2 regions of the Burkholderia sp. Tr-20390 genome follow, and region 1 is predicted to be linked to the other one. Evidence: riboswitches for the same ligand, from Rfam matches in the RefSeq annotation. Region 1 holds a riboswitch; the other holds the start of a gene.
What was found. Region 1 has a riboswitch for manganese ahead of G3N98_RS02885 (sodium:calcium antiporter). Riboswitches for the same ligand answer to the same signal wherever they lie in the genome.
Positions count from the first base shown of each region.

Region 2: linked by a shared signal. The riboswitch ahead of G3N98_RS36665 (TMEM165/GDT1 family protein) and the one ahead of G3N98_RS02885 (sodium:calcium antiporter) in region 1 are both predicted to bind manganese.

Region 1 is NZ_JAAGPC010000004.1:70,503-78,088, reverse strand. Features, by position in the region: gene arsC (arsenate reductase (glutaredoxin)) at 1-358, shown strand, start outside; gene arsH (arsenical resistance protein ArsH) at 351-1,073, shown strand; gene G3N98_RS02885 (sodium:calcium antiporter) at 1,155-2,165, opposite strand; yybP-ykoY riboswitch at 2,247-2,414, opposite strand; gene G3N98_RS02880 (DUF6402 family protein) at 2,971-4,215, shown strand; gene G3N98_RS02875 (hypothetical protein) at 4,188-4,868, shown strand; gene G3N98_RS02870 (metal/formaldehyde-sensitive transcriptional repressor) at 5,328-5,603, shown strand; gene dmeF (CDF family Co(II)/Ni(II) efflux transporter DmeF) at 5,616-6,623, shown strand; gene G3N98_RS02860 (DUF1289 domain-containing protein) at 6,626-6,811, shown strand; gene G3N98_RS02855 (heavy metal sensor histidine kinase) at 6,894-7,586, opposite strand, start outside.
Region 2 is NZ_JAAGPC010000265.1:15-7,600, forward strand. Features, by position in the region: partial or broken gene pepN (aminopeptidase N) at 1-689, opposite strand, end outside; gene G3N98_RS36660 (DUF4136 domain-containing protein) at 877-1,575, shown strand; gene G3N98_RS36665 (TMEM165/GDT1 family protein) at 1,628-2,200, opposite strand; yybP-ykoY riboswitch at 2,279-2,416, opposite strand; gene guaD (guanine deaminase) at 2,563-3,879, opposite strand; gene G3N98_RS36675 (adenosine deaminase) at 4,250-5,275, opposite strand; gene xdhC (xanthine dehydrogenase accessory protein XdhC) at 5,294-6,310, opposite strand; gene G3N98_RS36685 (disulfide bond formation protein B) at 6,921-7,433, opposite strand; partial or broken gene G3N98_RS36690 (amidase) at 7,572-7,586, opposite strand, start outside.

The DNA.
Region 1 (7,586 bases):
TCGCAACGCCGGCGTCGAGCCGCGTGTCGTGCTTTACCTCGAAGCGCCGCCGAGCCGGGCAGAGCTGCGTGCGCTGATCGCGGCGATGGGCGTGCCCGTGCGCGACGTGCTGCGGCGCAAGGGGACACCGTATGAAGCGCTCGATCTCGACAATCCGAAGTGGAGCGACGACGACCTGATCGGCTTCATGGTCGCTCACCCGATCCTGATCAACCGCCCGATCGTCGTGACGCCGCTCGGCACGCGGCTGTGCCGTCCGTCCGAGCAGGTGCTCGACATCCTGCCCGATCCGCAGAAGGGGCCGTTTGCGAAGGAAGACGGCGAAATCGTGATCGATGCGGAGGGCAAGCGTGTCTGAGCGACTGAACGATCTGCCGCAACTCGATGCCACGCTGTTTCGCGTGCCGGACGCGAGCCGGTTGCAGCCCGCGCAGCCGTCGACGCATCCGCCTCGAATCGTGTTGCTCTACGGGTCATTGCGCACGCGCTCGTTCAGCCGGTTGCTGGTCGAGGAGGCGGCGCGGTTGCTGGCGGCGATGGGCGCCGAAGCCAGGATCTTCAATCCGGCCGGCTTGCCGCTGCCTGACGATGCGCCCGACGACCACCCGAAGGTGGCCGAGTTGCGCGAGCTCGTGCAATGGTCGGAGGGCATGGTGTGGTGCTCCCCCGAGCGGCACGGCGCGATGACCGGCGTGATGAAGGCGCAGATCGACTGGATTCCGTTGTCGGTCGGCGCGGTGCGGCCGACGCAAGGCAAGACGCTGGCGGTCATGCAGGTCAGCGGCGGATCGCAGTCGTTCAATGCGGTCAACCAGATGCGCGTGCTCGGGCGCTGGATGCGCATGCTGACCATCCCGAACCAGTCGTCGGTCGCGAAGGCGTTCATGGAATTTGGCGACGACGACCGGATGAAACCGTCCGCGTATTTCGACCGGGTCGTCGACGTCATGGAGGAGCTGGTCAAATTCACGCTGCTGACGCGCGACGTCGGCGTGTATCTGACTGACCGCTACAGCGAGCGCAAGGAAAGCGCCGAGCAACTGTCGCAGCGTGTGAACCAGACGCGCATCTGAATCGCTTGCGGGCCGCCGGCGCGATGAGGCTTCGTTCGCGCCGGGCAGCAGGATCGCGCCCGGCGCGTCCATTGAGCCATTTCAGCGCGCCAGCGTCAGGAACAAATACCCCGCATACCCCGCGCCGTTCGCGAGCAACGCCCAGATCGCGAGCCCGCGCGTGCGTGCATTGACGCGCAGCCATGCCGCCGCCGCGAGCGTGATGATCACGCCGGTCAGCACTTCGGGGCGCGGCTCCCACGGCGTCAGCATGATGCCGATCGCCGGCAGCAGCGTGCCCTGGAACACCATCGCGCCGGTGATGTTGCCGAACGCGAGCGTGTCCTTCCTGCGGCGGATCCACAGCACGCTGTTGACCTTCTCCGGCAGTTCCGTCGCGATCGGCACGATGATCAGCGACAGCAGCAGCGCCGATATGCCCAGCGCGTGCGACACGCCTTCCACGCCGTGAATGAAACCCTTCGCCCCGCCGACCAGCAGCGCGACGCCGAGGAGCAGTTGCAGCGCGATCGTCGCGAGGTTGGTCGGCACACCCAGGCGTGACAGGAACATCGTGTGCGGCGCCTCGGTGCCGTGCCCGGCATCGACGAGCTGGCTCGACGCCCGGAACGTCATCACGACATACATCACGTAGATGCCGACCAGCGTCGCCGCGAGCAACGCACGCACGGCCCCGTTGTGATGCGGGACGAACATCGCGGCGGTGGCCAGCGAGAACGCGGCGAGAAAGTAGTTCATGTCGCGCACGAAGCCCGTGCGTTCGGGCGCGATCGTGCCGCGCAGCCCGCGCGAGCGGATCACGGCGAGCGTCATCAGGAAGGTGGTGAGCGTCGCGAGCATCAGCGGCGCGCCGAGAATCGCGCCGACGCCGATCTCCTCGTTCACGGCCTGGTTCGCGGTGCCGCCGGCGAGCGCGAGCAGCGGCACCATCGTTTCGGGCAACGCGGTGCCGACGGCCGCGAACAGCGAACCGGTGACGCCTTCGGAAATCTTCAGGCGTTCGCCGAGATGTTCGAGCGCATTGGTGAAGACCTCGGCGGCGATGAGGATGACGACCAGCATGAACGCCAGTTCGACAAACATGAGAGTCATGCGGCACCTCCGCAGGCATGCGCGCGGACGGCGGCGAAACGCGGGGAGAGGGCGGTGTGGGACATGGGGACTCCGTGGTCGGACGCTGACGAACCATGGCGCATCCGCCGACGTCCGACCAGGAACGACGCGATGCGCCCATGGTCTCGCCAGGCCAATCAGGCTGATCGTGCCACGGCTGCAGGCCGAGTGTGTTGACACGATCGCTTTCCGGGGACGGAAAGCAGGCTACTCCCCAAAGACGAAAGGCAGTCTAGCCGGGCGGATTGCTTTCGACAAGCCTTCATCTCAAATTCCCGGCAGAACCCGTCGCAGCAGTACGCGCGCCTCTCGTCGGTGATGTGCTGCATCTGTCCTTTGAGGGGCGGCAGGCTAATCATGCCTGAGCGATGGGCATGGACTGACGATCTGAGATGGTATTGACGAACGGTTGTCGACCATCTTCGTGTGACCGGAGTGCAATTCCGTCAAGAGCGTTCGTGGCGGGATGCGATACACGTACCACCGCGGCTCGCCGAGGCGAATCTGTTCATTCCACGCGCCAGGCACTCGTGGATGCTGACACGGTTGCCAAAATGGATAGACAAGAGGCTGCGGAACTCGAGGACCCAATGTCGGGCTGTCTGGCCACGAAACCTTCCGTAACAATCGTGCCGCCGGAAAACTGCTCGTGCCTCTACGACCCACGTAGGTTTGGCTTGATCTGGCAAGTCATCCTCATTATTGCCGTTGGGTTTGTGGTTGGAATTGTCGGGGTTTTGATTACGCTGAGACCGGTTCTCTTGCGAATCACTATTCAAGCGTTATGCTCGACGTCAAAAAAGTCCCGTATTACCAGCTGGAATCTGGAGTCTTCTATCGCGGCAAACGGTGGAAATGTCGCGCTGGCGTGGTCGGATGCGTTCCCATCGACACGCAGCAAACAATCTCGTTCGACAGGCGTGCGCCGAACGAGCCACCATCGCCGCCCAAGACACCCGTTCCGGTCAAAGCGCATCACACGTCCACTCCTGCGCCAGCGCCCACCAAACCGCAACCGAGCGACAAGCCTCGAGACGCGGAGCAAGCCGACAAACTGCCCAAGTTCGATCTTCAGGACATCCCCAAAGCGATGGACAAGATGGGCTGGCCAATCTCGGCCAAGCTCGCGCGAGAATGGTTTGCGCGCCCAAGACACGTCTATGACGACGACCTCAATTCTGTACAGCCGATCGATGACACGACGGTTTCCCTGGATTGGGCGCTGAAATTTCGCGGTGCAACCGAGCGATTCAATCAACTTGTCCGGCAAGCGATTTACACACCGAATGCCGCACGAGCAGTCACGAAAGTCCTGGCGCCCGTGGTCGAGCGGAGTTTTTCGGCCGGGCAATTGAATGCAGCAGGTATCGCTATCGACACCTCACCGTTTCTGAAGGACCCGCTCCAGTTTCACATCGCCTGGGGATTCCAGTACCAGCCCGTCTCATCCCTCGACACGCTTGACGGTACCGCGATGACTGATTTGACCGGCGCCCTGGCGAACTTCAATTTCTACGCTGCCGTAGGGAAGGCTGCCGTAACTGGCGAACGCTTTTATCAATACGAAGGCAAGAACAAGATATTCTGTCTCGAGCCTGTCGCACAGATTACCCACGTCTATGTCTACATCAAAGACAGCTACTCGTTCAACGACGATTCGCTTTCCAAGAGCCAATACCTCGGCCACTGGAACAAGAACGGGATGGTTCTGTCCTACGCCGCGGCAGTCAACGATTTTTTCAAAGGCAGCAACTTGAACGTCGGGAACTCGACTATCGAAGAATGGCGCTACCTCCCCACGGGCGAAGAGGTCGACAAGCCGATCGACAAACGCACAAGCCTCTTTCGGAAGTTCCTGGCGAAGGATGTCTACTGGCCTGTTCATAACAAGACGTACCGCGACTGGAGGTCGGCGCATAATCGTGGTGGCGACTTCATGGTCTACAGTCGCCCCAAACTCATCAAGCTGAACAAGCCGATCATTCTGAAATTCGATACCGTATGCAGAACCATCCCGGCCGAGCAATGAAGGCGATCTCCACCGTTTTCAAAGTGGTCTTGACCGTTGTCGTCTTGTGCCTGGTTGTCGCCATTGCGTGGATGTTCCTGCCGGCCCACACGCGGAACGCGATCACGCTTTTCTCGCTCAAGAATGCGAAGGGCATGATCTTCGCCATCACGTCGATCATCTTCGTGCTCTACTTCTACTGGTTTGTTAGAAATATCGACCACTTCAGCCGAATGAAACGCGTAGGACTGGCGGTCGTCACGCTGAGCTTCCTGGTGTTCTTCTATCTCGTCAACTTTCGCGGGATCACGACCGACGACACCGATTGCCAGCGATTCAACTACAACGCCAAGCTGAACGGTGGCGTCAAGCAGATCGATGGCACAACCTATATCGTCAACATCTGCGGCAGTGGCCGCAGCGGCAATGGCCTTTTTGCTGATCAGAACGAGCAGGTCAAAATCGTCGTGGCCGATGCGCACGGGTCGACCCTCGCGACCCGGCTATTTTTCGTCTTTTGGAGCGGCCGGCCCGGAAATGATCCGATCGAGATCCATGACGGAAAGCTGATCTACTTCGACGCATCGGATGCGTACGACAGCACACGGACGATCTCGATGCCGCCTTCCACGATGGATTGGGTCGCGGCGAGAATTCCGATTTCGATGCGCTGATCCGAGCGCTGAAACGCATCGCAGTCCCTGCGCAAGGGATTCAGTGACAACACCTTATGTTGTCTGGCCCGCACATGATCCAACAACCCTATGCGGGCAGGAACCCACAGCGGTCCATCGGCATTGTGCACCGATGTGAAGTGCGTGAACGCTTCCCACTTCACAGCCCTGGAGGCGCACAACTCGCGTCAATCCATGACCCTTTCCCCCTTAACTCGATGGTCTACGGGATGCGCCCTGGTGCAGGTTCGTCAGCAGCCCGGGCATTGCGAAAGATAGGCTCGGTATAGACGGACGGCGCTTGAGACAAGTGGGCCGGCACGGAAAGATACGGAGTGGACCTCCCTGTCAAACGTGTACCTGAGATGAAAGCCTGTCGAAGGCGAAATACCCCTCGCCTCTATAGGGGAAACCTCCTGGAGATATACTCCCCCTCCCTATCCAGGAGTCCCGTCATCGATGAGCCATACCGTTCGTGAAAAACAGAAGCTGCTGAACCGCGTGCGCCGTATCAAGGGCCAGGTCGAGGCGATCGAGCGCGCGCTCGGGGATGAGCGCGGCTGCAACGAGGTGCTGCAATTGATCACGAGTTGTCGCGGCGCGATGAACGGGCTGTTGGCCGTCGTGCTGGAGGACCACATCCGCGAGCACATGGTCGATGCACATGGACCGGATGAGCACGAAGGCAGCGCGACCGAGCAGCTGATCGACGTGGTGCACAGCTATTTCAAGTAATCGGGGCGGAACATGGGCAATTTCACGAATGACGCGTTCGGCGCGGGGCACGACCATATTTTCCTCGGCGCTGCGCACGAGCAGAACGAGCGGCGGACGTGGATGGTGATCGGTCTATGCTCGGCGATGATGGTGGCCGAGATCGTCGGCGGTACGCTGTTCGGTTCGCTGGCGCTCGTCGCCGACGGGCTGCACATGTCGACGCACGCAGGCGCGATGCTGATCGCCGCACTGGCCTATACCTATGCGCGCAGGCATGCCGACGATCCGCGCTTCGTGTTCGGCACCGGCAAGCTGGGCGACCTGGCCGGGTTCACGAGCGCGATCGTGCTCGCGATGATCGCGATCCTGATCGGCTACGAGGCCATTGCACGTTTGCTGGCACCCGTTCCCATTCACTTCGGCGAGGCGATTCCGATTGCCGTGCTGGGGCTCGCGGTGAACCTCGCCAGCGTGTGGTTGCTGAGCGGCGACCATCACCATGCGCATGGCCACGGACATGGTCACCACCACGACCACGACCACGACCATGATCACGACGATGACCACCACGCGCATCACGATCACGGTTCGCACGCGGCCGCCCATCGCGACCACAACATCCGGTCGGCCTACGTCCACGTGATCGCCGACGCGGCCGTGTCGGTGCTGGCCATCGTCGGCCTGCTGCTCGCACGCGCGTTCGGCTGGGTCTGGATGGACCCCGTCGCGGGCATCATCGGCGCACTCGTCATCGCGAACTGGTCGTACGGGCTGATGCGCGATACGGGCGGCATCCTGCTCGACGTCAACGTCGACCGCAAGCTGGCGGAGCGCGTACGTCATGCGATCGAGGCGCTCGGCGACAAGGTCAACGATCTTCACGTGTGGCGTGTCGGCCCCGGCCATATGAGTGCGATCGTGTCGGTCGAGACCATCGATGCGGCGCGCGACGCGCGCTTTTACCATGCACTGGTCGAAGGTTTCGACGGCGTGTCTCACGTGACCGTCGAAGTGATGACGCCTGCGAAGGCGGCCTGATCGTGGCCGTGAAATCGCCGTGTATCGAGCTGTGCGCGTTCGATGGCCGCACCGGATTCTGCGTGGGTTGTTTGAGGACGCGCGACGAGGCACGTGACTGGAAGAAACTGACCGACCATCGCCGGCACCAGATACTGAACGACCGCAATCGCCGCCACGCGAAGATCCGGCGCGAGCCGGGGGAGTGACGGCGTCGAGCGGTGGTGGTCGTCGCGCTTCGTTCGGCGTTGCACCGGTCGTCATGCCGATGCGAAACGCGAGACGAACGGCTTACCCTTCCGTGCCCCGCGGAAAATAAAGCGCGAACGTCGTGCGCCCGTCGCGGCTCGCGACCTCGACCTTGCCGCGATGCAGCTCCATGATCGACTTCACGATCGCGAGCCCGAGCCCCGCGTTGCGCGCCGCGCCGTGCCGCGACGAATCGATCCGGTAGAAGCGCTCGAAGATCTTGTCGACCTGTTCGGGCGGAATCGCGGCGCCGCGATTCGTGACTTCGACGACCGCGTAGCGGCCTTGCGCCGACACCGCGAGCTCGATCGTCGACGCGGCTTCCGCATGTTCGAGCGCGTTTGACGTAAGGTTGCTGACGGCACGCCGGAACAGCGTCGCATCGGCGACGACCGGCGCTTCGCCGTGCACGTCGATGCGCACGCCGGCTTCGTCGGCCAGCGCCTGGAAATACGACGCGAGCCGGCGCAGCTCGCTGCCTGCATCGAGCTCGGTGGTCTTCAGGTGCTGCCGCGCATTATCGGTGCGCGCGAGAAACAGCATGTTCTCGATCATCCGCTGCAACCGTTCGCATTCCTCGATGTTCGAGTCGATCAGCGCTTCGTATTCCTCGGTCGTGCGCGCGCGCGACAGCGTGACCTGCGACGCGCTGATCACGTTGGCGAGCGGCGTGCGCATGTCGTGCGCGAGATCGGACGAGAACTGCGACAGCCGCACGAACGCGCGTTCGAGGCG
Region 2 (7,586 bases), on a different contig from region 1:
GCATGACGCGTCTTGTCGAGATCGGCGGGCTCGACCCACACCTGCAGCAGCTTCTCCTTGCCCGAGCCGGTCGTGATCGTTTCCTCGATCGCGACGAGCTTGCCCGCGACCAGCGCGAACAGGTAGCTCGGCTTGCGGAACGGGTCTTCCCACTTCGCGAAGTGGCGGCCGTCGGGCAGGTCGCCCGAATCCACGAGGTTGCCGTTCGACAGTAGCACCGGGTACGCGGCCTTGTCGGCGCGCAGCGTCACCGTGTACGACGCCATCACGTCCGGACGGTCGAGGAAGTAGGTGATCCGGCGGAAACCTTCGGCTTCGCACTGCGTGAAGAAGTTGCCGCTCGACACATAGAGGCCCGACAGCGTCGTATTCTGGTCAGGTGCGCATGCGCTTTCGAGCGTCAGCTCGAACGCTTCGGGCACGTTCTCGACCGTCAGCCCGTGTTCGTGCGCACGCACGGCGCCATGCGGCGCGCCATCCAGCCAGGCGCCGAGGAATTCGAGCGCTTCGCCCATCAGCTCCAGGTGCGGCGCGGGCGCGGCGTCCGGATTGCGGCGCACGCGCATCGTATTCCTGACGATCGTACGGGCCGGCGCAAGATCGAATTCGAGCGCGACGGCATCGATGAGGAAGGCCGGCGGCGTGTAGTCGGCGCGGCGGATCACGGTGGAGGAGGCGTTGTCGGACATGGTCGTCGAGATCGGTGGAGTGGGGGACGGGCCCGTGGCACGGGCCGGGCGAACCGGGCCATTGTACAAAGGCTGGCGGCCGCGTGCCGGGCGAACTTTTTACCGGTTCCGGGAGTCCGCGTATTATCGGCATCCCGTTACGGTTCGCGCGGTGCGACGAACGGGTGACGGATCGAAGAGGATCAACATGAAACGCGAATGGATTCAACGCGGTGCGTGCTGGGCGGCGGTGCTGTGCGTGGCGCTGCTGACCGGCTGCACCAGCTACGTGACGACCCAGGTCACGGCCTTCTCCGACTGGAGCGGCAGCGACGCGACACGCACCTATGCGTTCACGCGCACCGAGGCGCAGAAGAACAGCATCGAGCAGTCGACCTATGAGCCGATCGTCGCGAACGAGCTGTCGACGTATGCGTTCCGGCAGGTGCCGCAGGCGCAGGCGCGGTATCTCGTCGGGCTGACCTATGCGGTCGGCAGCGATCTCGTGACGGTGCCGCAGCCGGTCTATTACGATCCGTGGTTCGCGCCCGGGCCGTACTGGCGGCGCGGGCCGTGGGGCCCGTGGGGTCCCTGGGGGCCGATGCCGGCCGGCTACGTCGCGCAGACGTACCAGGTGTTCGACTACACGCTCGGCATCCGCATCACCGAGCGCGCGACGGGCAAGGAGGTGTACAACGTGTCCGCGCGCACGACCGGCGACAACGGTACGCTGCTGTACGCGATGCCGTTCCTCGCGCGCAGTGCGCTCGCCGATTTCCCGCTGTCCAACGGCGCGGTTCGCTCGGTCCGGCTGCCGGTCGACAAGCGCGGCGGCCCGGCGGCGCCGGCCGCCAACGAACGCGTGGTGCCGGCCGCGCCCGCGTCGGGTGCCGCTGCCGCGAAGTAACGCGGGATCCCTCTCGGCGCGGCCGTCCGGCCGCGCCGGCCATGCCCTTCCGTCAGACCCCGATACCCAGCAGCGCCAGCGCGCCGAGCACGACGAACAGCACGGCCGCGATCGCGTGCACGAGCTTCGTCGGCAGGCGGTGCGCGAAGCGGTCGCCGAGCAGGATCGCGGGCACGTTCGCGAGCATCATCCCGAACGTCGTGCCGGCCACGACACCGAGGTAGTCCTGGAAGCGCGCGGCCAGCGCGACGGTCGCGATCTGCGTCTTGTCGCCCATTTCTGCGAGGAAGAATGCGACGAGGGTCGCACCGAACACGCCGAGCCGTGAGCGGTTGGCATTGGCTTCGTCGGCATCGAGCTTGTCCGGCACGAGGATCCACAACCCCATCGCGATGAACGAGAACGCGAGCGCCCAGCGCATGATCGACGGTGTGACGAGCACGCCGAGCCATTCGCCGAGCGCGCCGGCGAAACCGTGGTTCACGAGCGTCGCGACGAGCACGCCGAGAATGATCGGCACCGGCTTGCGATAGCGCGCGGCGAGTACGAGGGACAGCAGTTGGGTCTTGTCGCCGATTTCAGCGAGGGCGACGGCGCCGGTGGAGATCAGGAAGGCTTGAGACACGTATGGGGTTCCACGGGCCGATGTTGTGCGTGCGAGCGACGATCCACCGCGCGCCGGGCCCTGATGCGGCGCGCTGTGAACCATCGGTCTCGCCAGGCCTCGGTGGCTGCGTCCGCCATGGCCGTACGGCCAAGTCTGTTGACGGACGCCTCCGTCACGATGCGCGCCGGGAGCGCGGGACATCGAGCGGAGCGGCTACTCCCCAATGAGCGGCGAATTCTAGCACGGTGCGTTGCGCGCGGGAAAGCGGTTGGCGGGCGCTGTGCCCGGAGTCGGGGCGGGATCGGCGTACGGCAGTCTCGGCGGCCCGGCACGCGCGGCGGTGGAGGCCCGCGCGGGCCGGGGCGACCCCCGGCAGGTCGTTACGCGGCGGGGCGGCGTGCCGCGCCGCGCTCGTGGACGAGTTGGCCGGCCGCATAGGTGCGGTACACCGCGCGGTCGTCGCCGAGCAGCGCGAACGCGAACAGCAGTTCCTCGAGCGAATCCGCGCGTTTCGTGCGGCGCGCGAGCAGCGGCGTGGCCTGCGGATCGAGCACGACGAAGTCGGCCTCGGTGCGCGGTGCGAGCGTGCCGACCGTATCGGCGAGGTCGAGCGCCTGCGCGGCGCCGGCCGTCGCGAGCCAGAACATTCGCGTCGCGCTCAGGTGGTGGCCCGACAGCCGCGCGACCTTGTGCGCTTCGTTCATCGTCTGCAGCATCGAGAACGACGTGCCGCCGCCGACGTCGGTCGCGAGCGTGACGGGCACGTCGTATTCGCCGGCCTTGTCGAAATCGAACAGCCCGCTGCCGAGGAAGAAGTTCGACGTCGGGCAGTGCGCGACGACGGTGCGCGTCTCGGCCATCCGGCGGCGGTCCTCGTCGTCGAGGTGGATGCAGTGGCCGTACACCGCGCGCGGGCGCAGCAGCCCGTAGCGGTCGTAGATATCGAGATAGCTGCGATGGCCGGGGAACAGCTCGGCCACCCATTTCACCTCGTCGACGTTTTCCGCGACGTGGCTCTGCACGAACACGTCCGGATGGCGGCGCGCGAGTTCGCTGCACGCCTCGAGCTGCGCCTCGGTCGACGTCGGCGCGAAGCGCGGCGTGAGCGCGTACATCTGGCGGCCCTTGCCGTGCCAGCGGTCGATCAGCTCGGCACTGTCGTCATAACCCGATTGCGCGGTATCGCGCAGGAATTCGGGGCAGTTGCGGTCCATCAGCACCTTGCCCGCGATCATCCGCAGGTCGCGCGCATCGCTTGCCGCGAACAGCGCATCGGCCGACTGCTTGTGCACCGTGCAGTAGACGAGCGCGCTCGTCGTGCCGCAGGCGAGCAGTTCGTCGACGAAGAAGTCGGCGACTTCGCGCGCATGCTCGGGATCGCCGAACTGGCGCTCGGTCGGGAACGTATACTTGTCCAGCCACGGCAGCAGGCCCGGCGCCGGCGACGCGATCATGTCCGTCTGCGGATAGTGGATGTGCGTGTCGATGAAGCCGGGCACGATCAGCTTGTCGCGCAGGTCATGGACGATCGCGTCGCGCGCGAGCGTCGCGGCGAGCTGCGCGTACGGGCCGGCCGCCACGACCTTGCCGTCGTCGACGACCAGAAGGCCGTCGGTCTCGTAGTTCGCGGCCTGGCTCGATTGCGCCGGGTCGCCGTTGAAGGTCAGCAGCTGGGAACGGAAAGCGGTTTGCGTCATGACGAATGGTCCTGCATCAAGGTAAGGCGAACAGAAGAAAACGGGCGACGCCGCACGGGGGCAACGTGGCGCCTGGCGAGCGGGTGCGGCACGCTGCGTGCGGCACGACCGGAAGCGATTGCGCGGGCGAACGTGGCGGCCGAAGCCGCCGGCGAGTGGTTGCCGGCGGGCCTCGCAGCCGTTGCGCTCACGACCGATGCGGCCGCGCGCGAAACGGCAAATCGCGACGGCAGGCATGCGCGAGCGACGACGCACAGCGCCGTCGCCGCGCGCTCACGCCCGCGGTCGTCCCGGCGCAAGGCCGGGCCGGTGGTCGCGAAGCGGATGCCGTTGCCGTGTTTCATCTGTCAGCGTTCCTCGATGCCGGCCGTCACGCGGCCTGCCAGTACGCGTCGAGGCGCGCGTACAGCGCGTCGCGCTGCGCCGGTTCGATGAACGACGCCTCGAAGCCGTTGCGGATCACCGCATGGACTTCGGCATCCGTGAGTTGCAGCCCTTCGGCCGTCGCGAAGTAGTTTTCATTGACGTAGCCGCCGAAATAGGCCGGATCGTCGGAGTTGATCGTCACCGCGACGCCGCGATCGAGCAGCGCCTTCAGCGTGTGCTTCGCCATGTCGTCGAACACGCACAGCTTGAGATTCGACAGCGGGCAGACGGTGAGCGCCGTACGCGATTTCGCGAGGCGCTCGACGAGCGCCGCGTCCTCGATGCTGCGCACGCCGTGGTCGATGCGGTCGACCTTCAGCACGTCGAGCGCTTCGTAGATGTACGCCGGCGGGCCTTCCTCGCCTGCGTGCGCGACGAGCTTCAGCCCGAGCGCGCGCGCCTTCTCGAACACGCGTGCGAACTTCGTCGGCGGATGACCGAGCTCGGACGAGTCGAGGCCCACGCCGATCAGGCGATGGCGATAGCGCTCGAACAGCGGCAGCGCGGATTCGAACGTCGCGAGCGCGTCCTCTTCGGACAGGTGGCGCAGGAAGCACAGGATCAGCTTGCTCGACAGCCCGCGTTGCTCGGCATCGGCGAGTGCACGCTCGATGCCCGCGACCACCGTCTCGATCGGCACGCCGCGCTCGGTGTGCGTTTGCGGATCGAAGAACAGCTCGGTGTGGACGACGTTGTCGGCGAGCGCGCGTTCGCAGTACGCGGCCGTCATGTCGTAGAAATCCTGCTCGGTCAGCAGCACGCTCGCGCCGGCGTAATAGATGTCGAGGAACGACTGCAGGTCGGTGAACGCGTATGCGGCGCGCAGCGCGTCGATCGAGTCGTACGCGAGCTTCACGCCGTTGCGCTGCGCGAGCGCAAAGATCAGTTCGGGCTCGAGCGAGCCTTCGATATGGATGTGCAGCTCCGCTTTCGGCGCGCGGGCAATCTTGTCCTTGAATGTCGGGGTCATGGCGTCGTTCTTGGTCGGTCAGTAGGTAGGGGAAGCCTGCGTGGACGCGTTTGCATTCGCGTTTGCCTCGACGGCCTGCAGCAATTGCGCAGCCACCGAGATCGCGATTACTTCGGGTGCCTTGTCGATGATGCCTTCGACACCGATCGGGCAGCGCATCCGCGCGACCTGGGCCGGGTCGATGCCGATCGCGGCGAGACGATGATCGAACTGCACGCGTTTCGCGTGCGAGCCGGTCATCCCGAAGTACGCGTAGTCGGCACGACGCAGGATGCGCTCGGCCAGCACGAAATCGAGTGCGTGGTCGTGCGTCATCACGACGAAGTACGACTGCGGCGGTGCGGCGTCGACCGCGTCGGCCGGGGCAGCGGCCGCTTCGATCGCGAGGTTGCCGATGCCGGCGAGCGCGTCGGCCGGCGGGAACACCGCATCGGGCCCGTCGATCCAGCGCACGTGGCACGGCAGCGTCGCCAGCACCTTCACGAGCGCGGTGCCGATGTGCCCGGCGCCGAACAGCACGACGGGGAACGCATACGGCGCGATCGTTTCGGTCATCAGCGACACGCCGCCGGTTTCCCACAGCAGGCAGTCGGCACGCGCGGCTTCCGATTCGGGCTCGCTCAACAGCGGCGCGCCCGGCGAGGGGCCGAATGATACGCTACGCACGGTCGCGGCGCCGGCCGCGACACGCTTCGCGAGCGACATGATCCAGCCGAGATCGCCCACATCGAGCCGCTCGAACGCGAGCACCACGGCGCCGCCACAGCACTGGCCGAGACTCGGGCCGAGCGCGAGCCGTTCGAGCCGGCGTGCGTGCGGCACGTGCGCGCCATCCTTCAGCAGATGCCGCGCGATCTCGATCGCCTTCCATTCCAGATGACCGCCGCCGATCGTATGGCGGGCCGTGTCGCGCGTGACGAGCATCTTGGTGCCGGCTTCGCGCGGCGCGGAGCCGTCGGTGTGCGCGACCGTCACGAGCACGGCCGCTTCGCCGTGCGCGAGCAGTTGCTGCAGATCGCCGAGCCAGGCTTCCATCAGCACGCTCCGTTCGGGACGACGCGGCACGACACGCGGCGCGGGCTGGCGGGCGTGGCGGCAACGATGACGGACGGGAGCGAGGCGGGCCGGCCGCACGGCCGATGCAGTGCGGCGGCAGCGCGCGAACGGCGCGCGCGGACGGCATGAGGGTGACGGATGCGGATGGTTTGCGTTGTCATGATGAATCCAGTCGACATTGCGGATCGGGCGCGCGTTACGCAGGGGTGGTGAGACCGCCTGGCCTCGCGCACGTAGATCGCCATCCAGTCACGAAGATAGCACCGCGAGGCGACGGGAACATCGCCAGGCGGTGATCCGGGCTATCAGGAGGCGATCATGTCGATCATAGGCCCGCCGCGCGGGATCGGGGCGCCAATGCGCGCACATCGGGCCGAAACGCAGGCGTGGCGGGGCTGGGCGCGGAACTCGCGCGATGCGCGTTCGCCCGGAGACCCGGGCGGCGGCGGGGTAGGTGTTTACGCTCGACGGGCCGGATGCGGCTCGCCGGGCTGGGCCGGCGGGCGCGCCGGAGCCGGGCGGTCACCGGCCGGCGGTAGTGTGCGGCCCGGGCGAACGGGCCGCGCGCAGGCCAGTCGACACCGGCCGGTCAGGCCACGAGCTTGCGGCGATGGCGCCAGAGGCTCGCGGCGACCGCGACCAGGATCACGGCGAAGCCGATCAGCGCCCAGCCGGGCAGCAGGATGCCGAAGATCGGCGGGTAGACCGTCTCGCACAGTCCGGCGACCTTGAACATGCCGGGGAACCACTGCGCGGGCGGCAGGCTGTCGACGATCGGCTGCAGCGTGTCGAAGCCGCAGCTGAAGCCCGGATTCATCTGGATCGACAGGTGCCGGGCGGCCGTGCCGACACCGCCGGCCGCGGCGATCGCGATCAGCAGCTCGAGCACCCAGACACCGCGCCAGTTGCGGATCCCGGCGGCCAGGAACGCGAAGATCCCGATCGCGCAGAAGAAGTAGCGCTGGATGATGCACAGCGGGCACGGATCTTCGTTCTTCACGTACTGCAGGTAGAGCGCACCGGCCAGCAGGGCGATGCACACCCATCCGAGCAGCATCAGCAGGCGGCGTTCGCGGCGGATGGCGAGCGTGTAGTCGTTCATGTCGGCGGGGTTCCTCGTGGTCGGTCCGGAAAACAATCGCGCGATTTTAGCGCGAACGGTCTGGCACGAAACTGACAGCGCGCGTGCGGCAACCTGCCGCACCGCGCGTCCTGCCCGTCGGCGCCCGGCTGGCGGCGCTCAGCGGATCGTGTT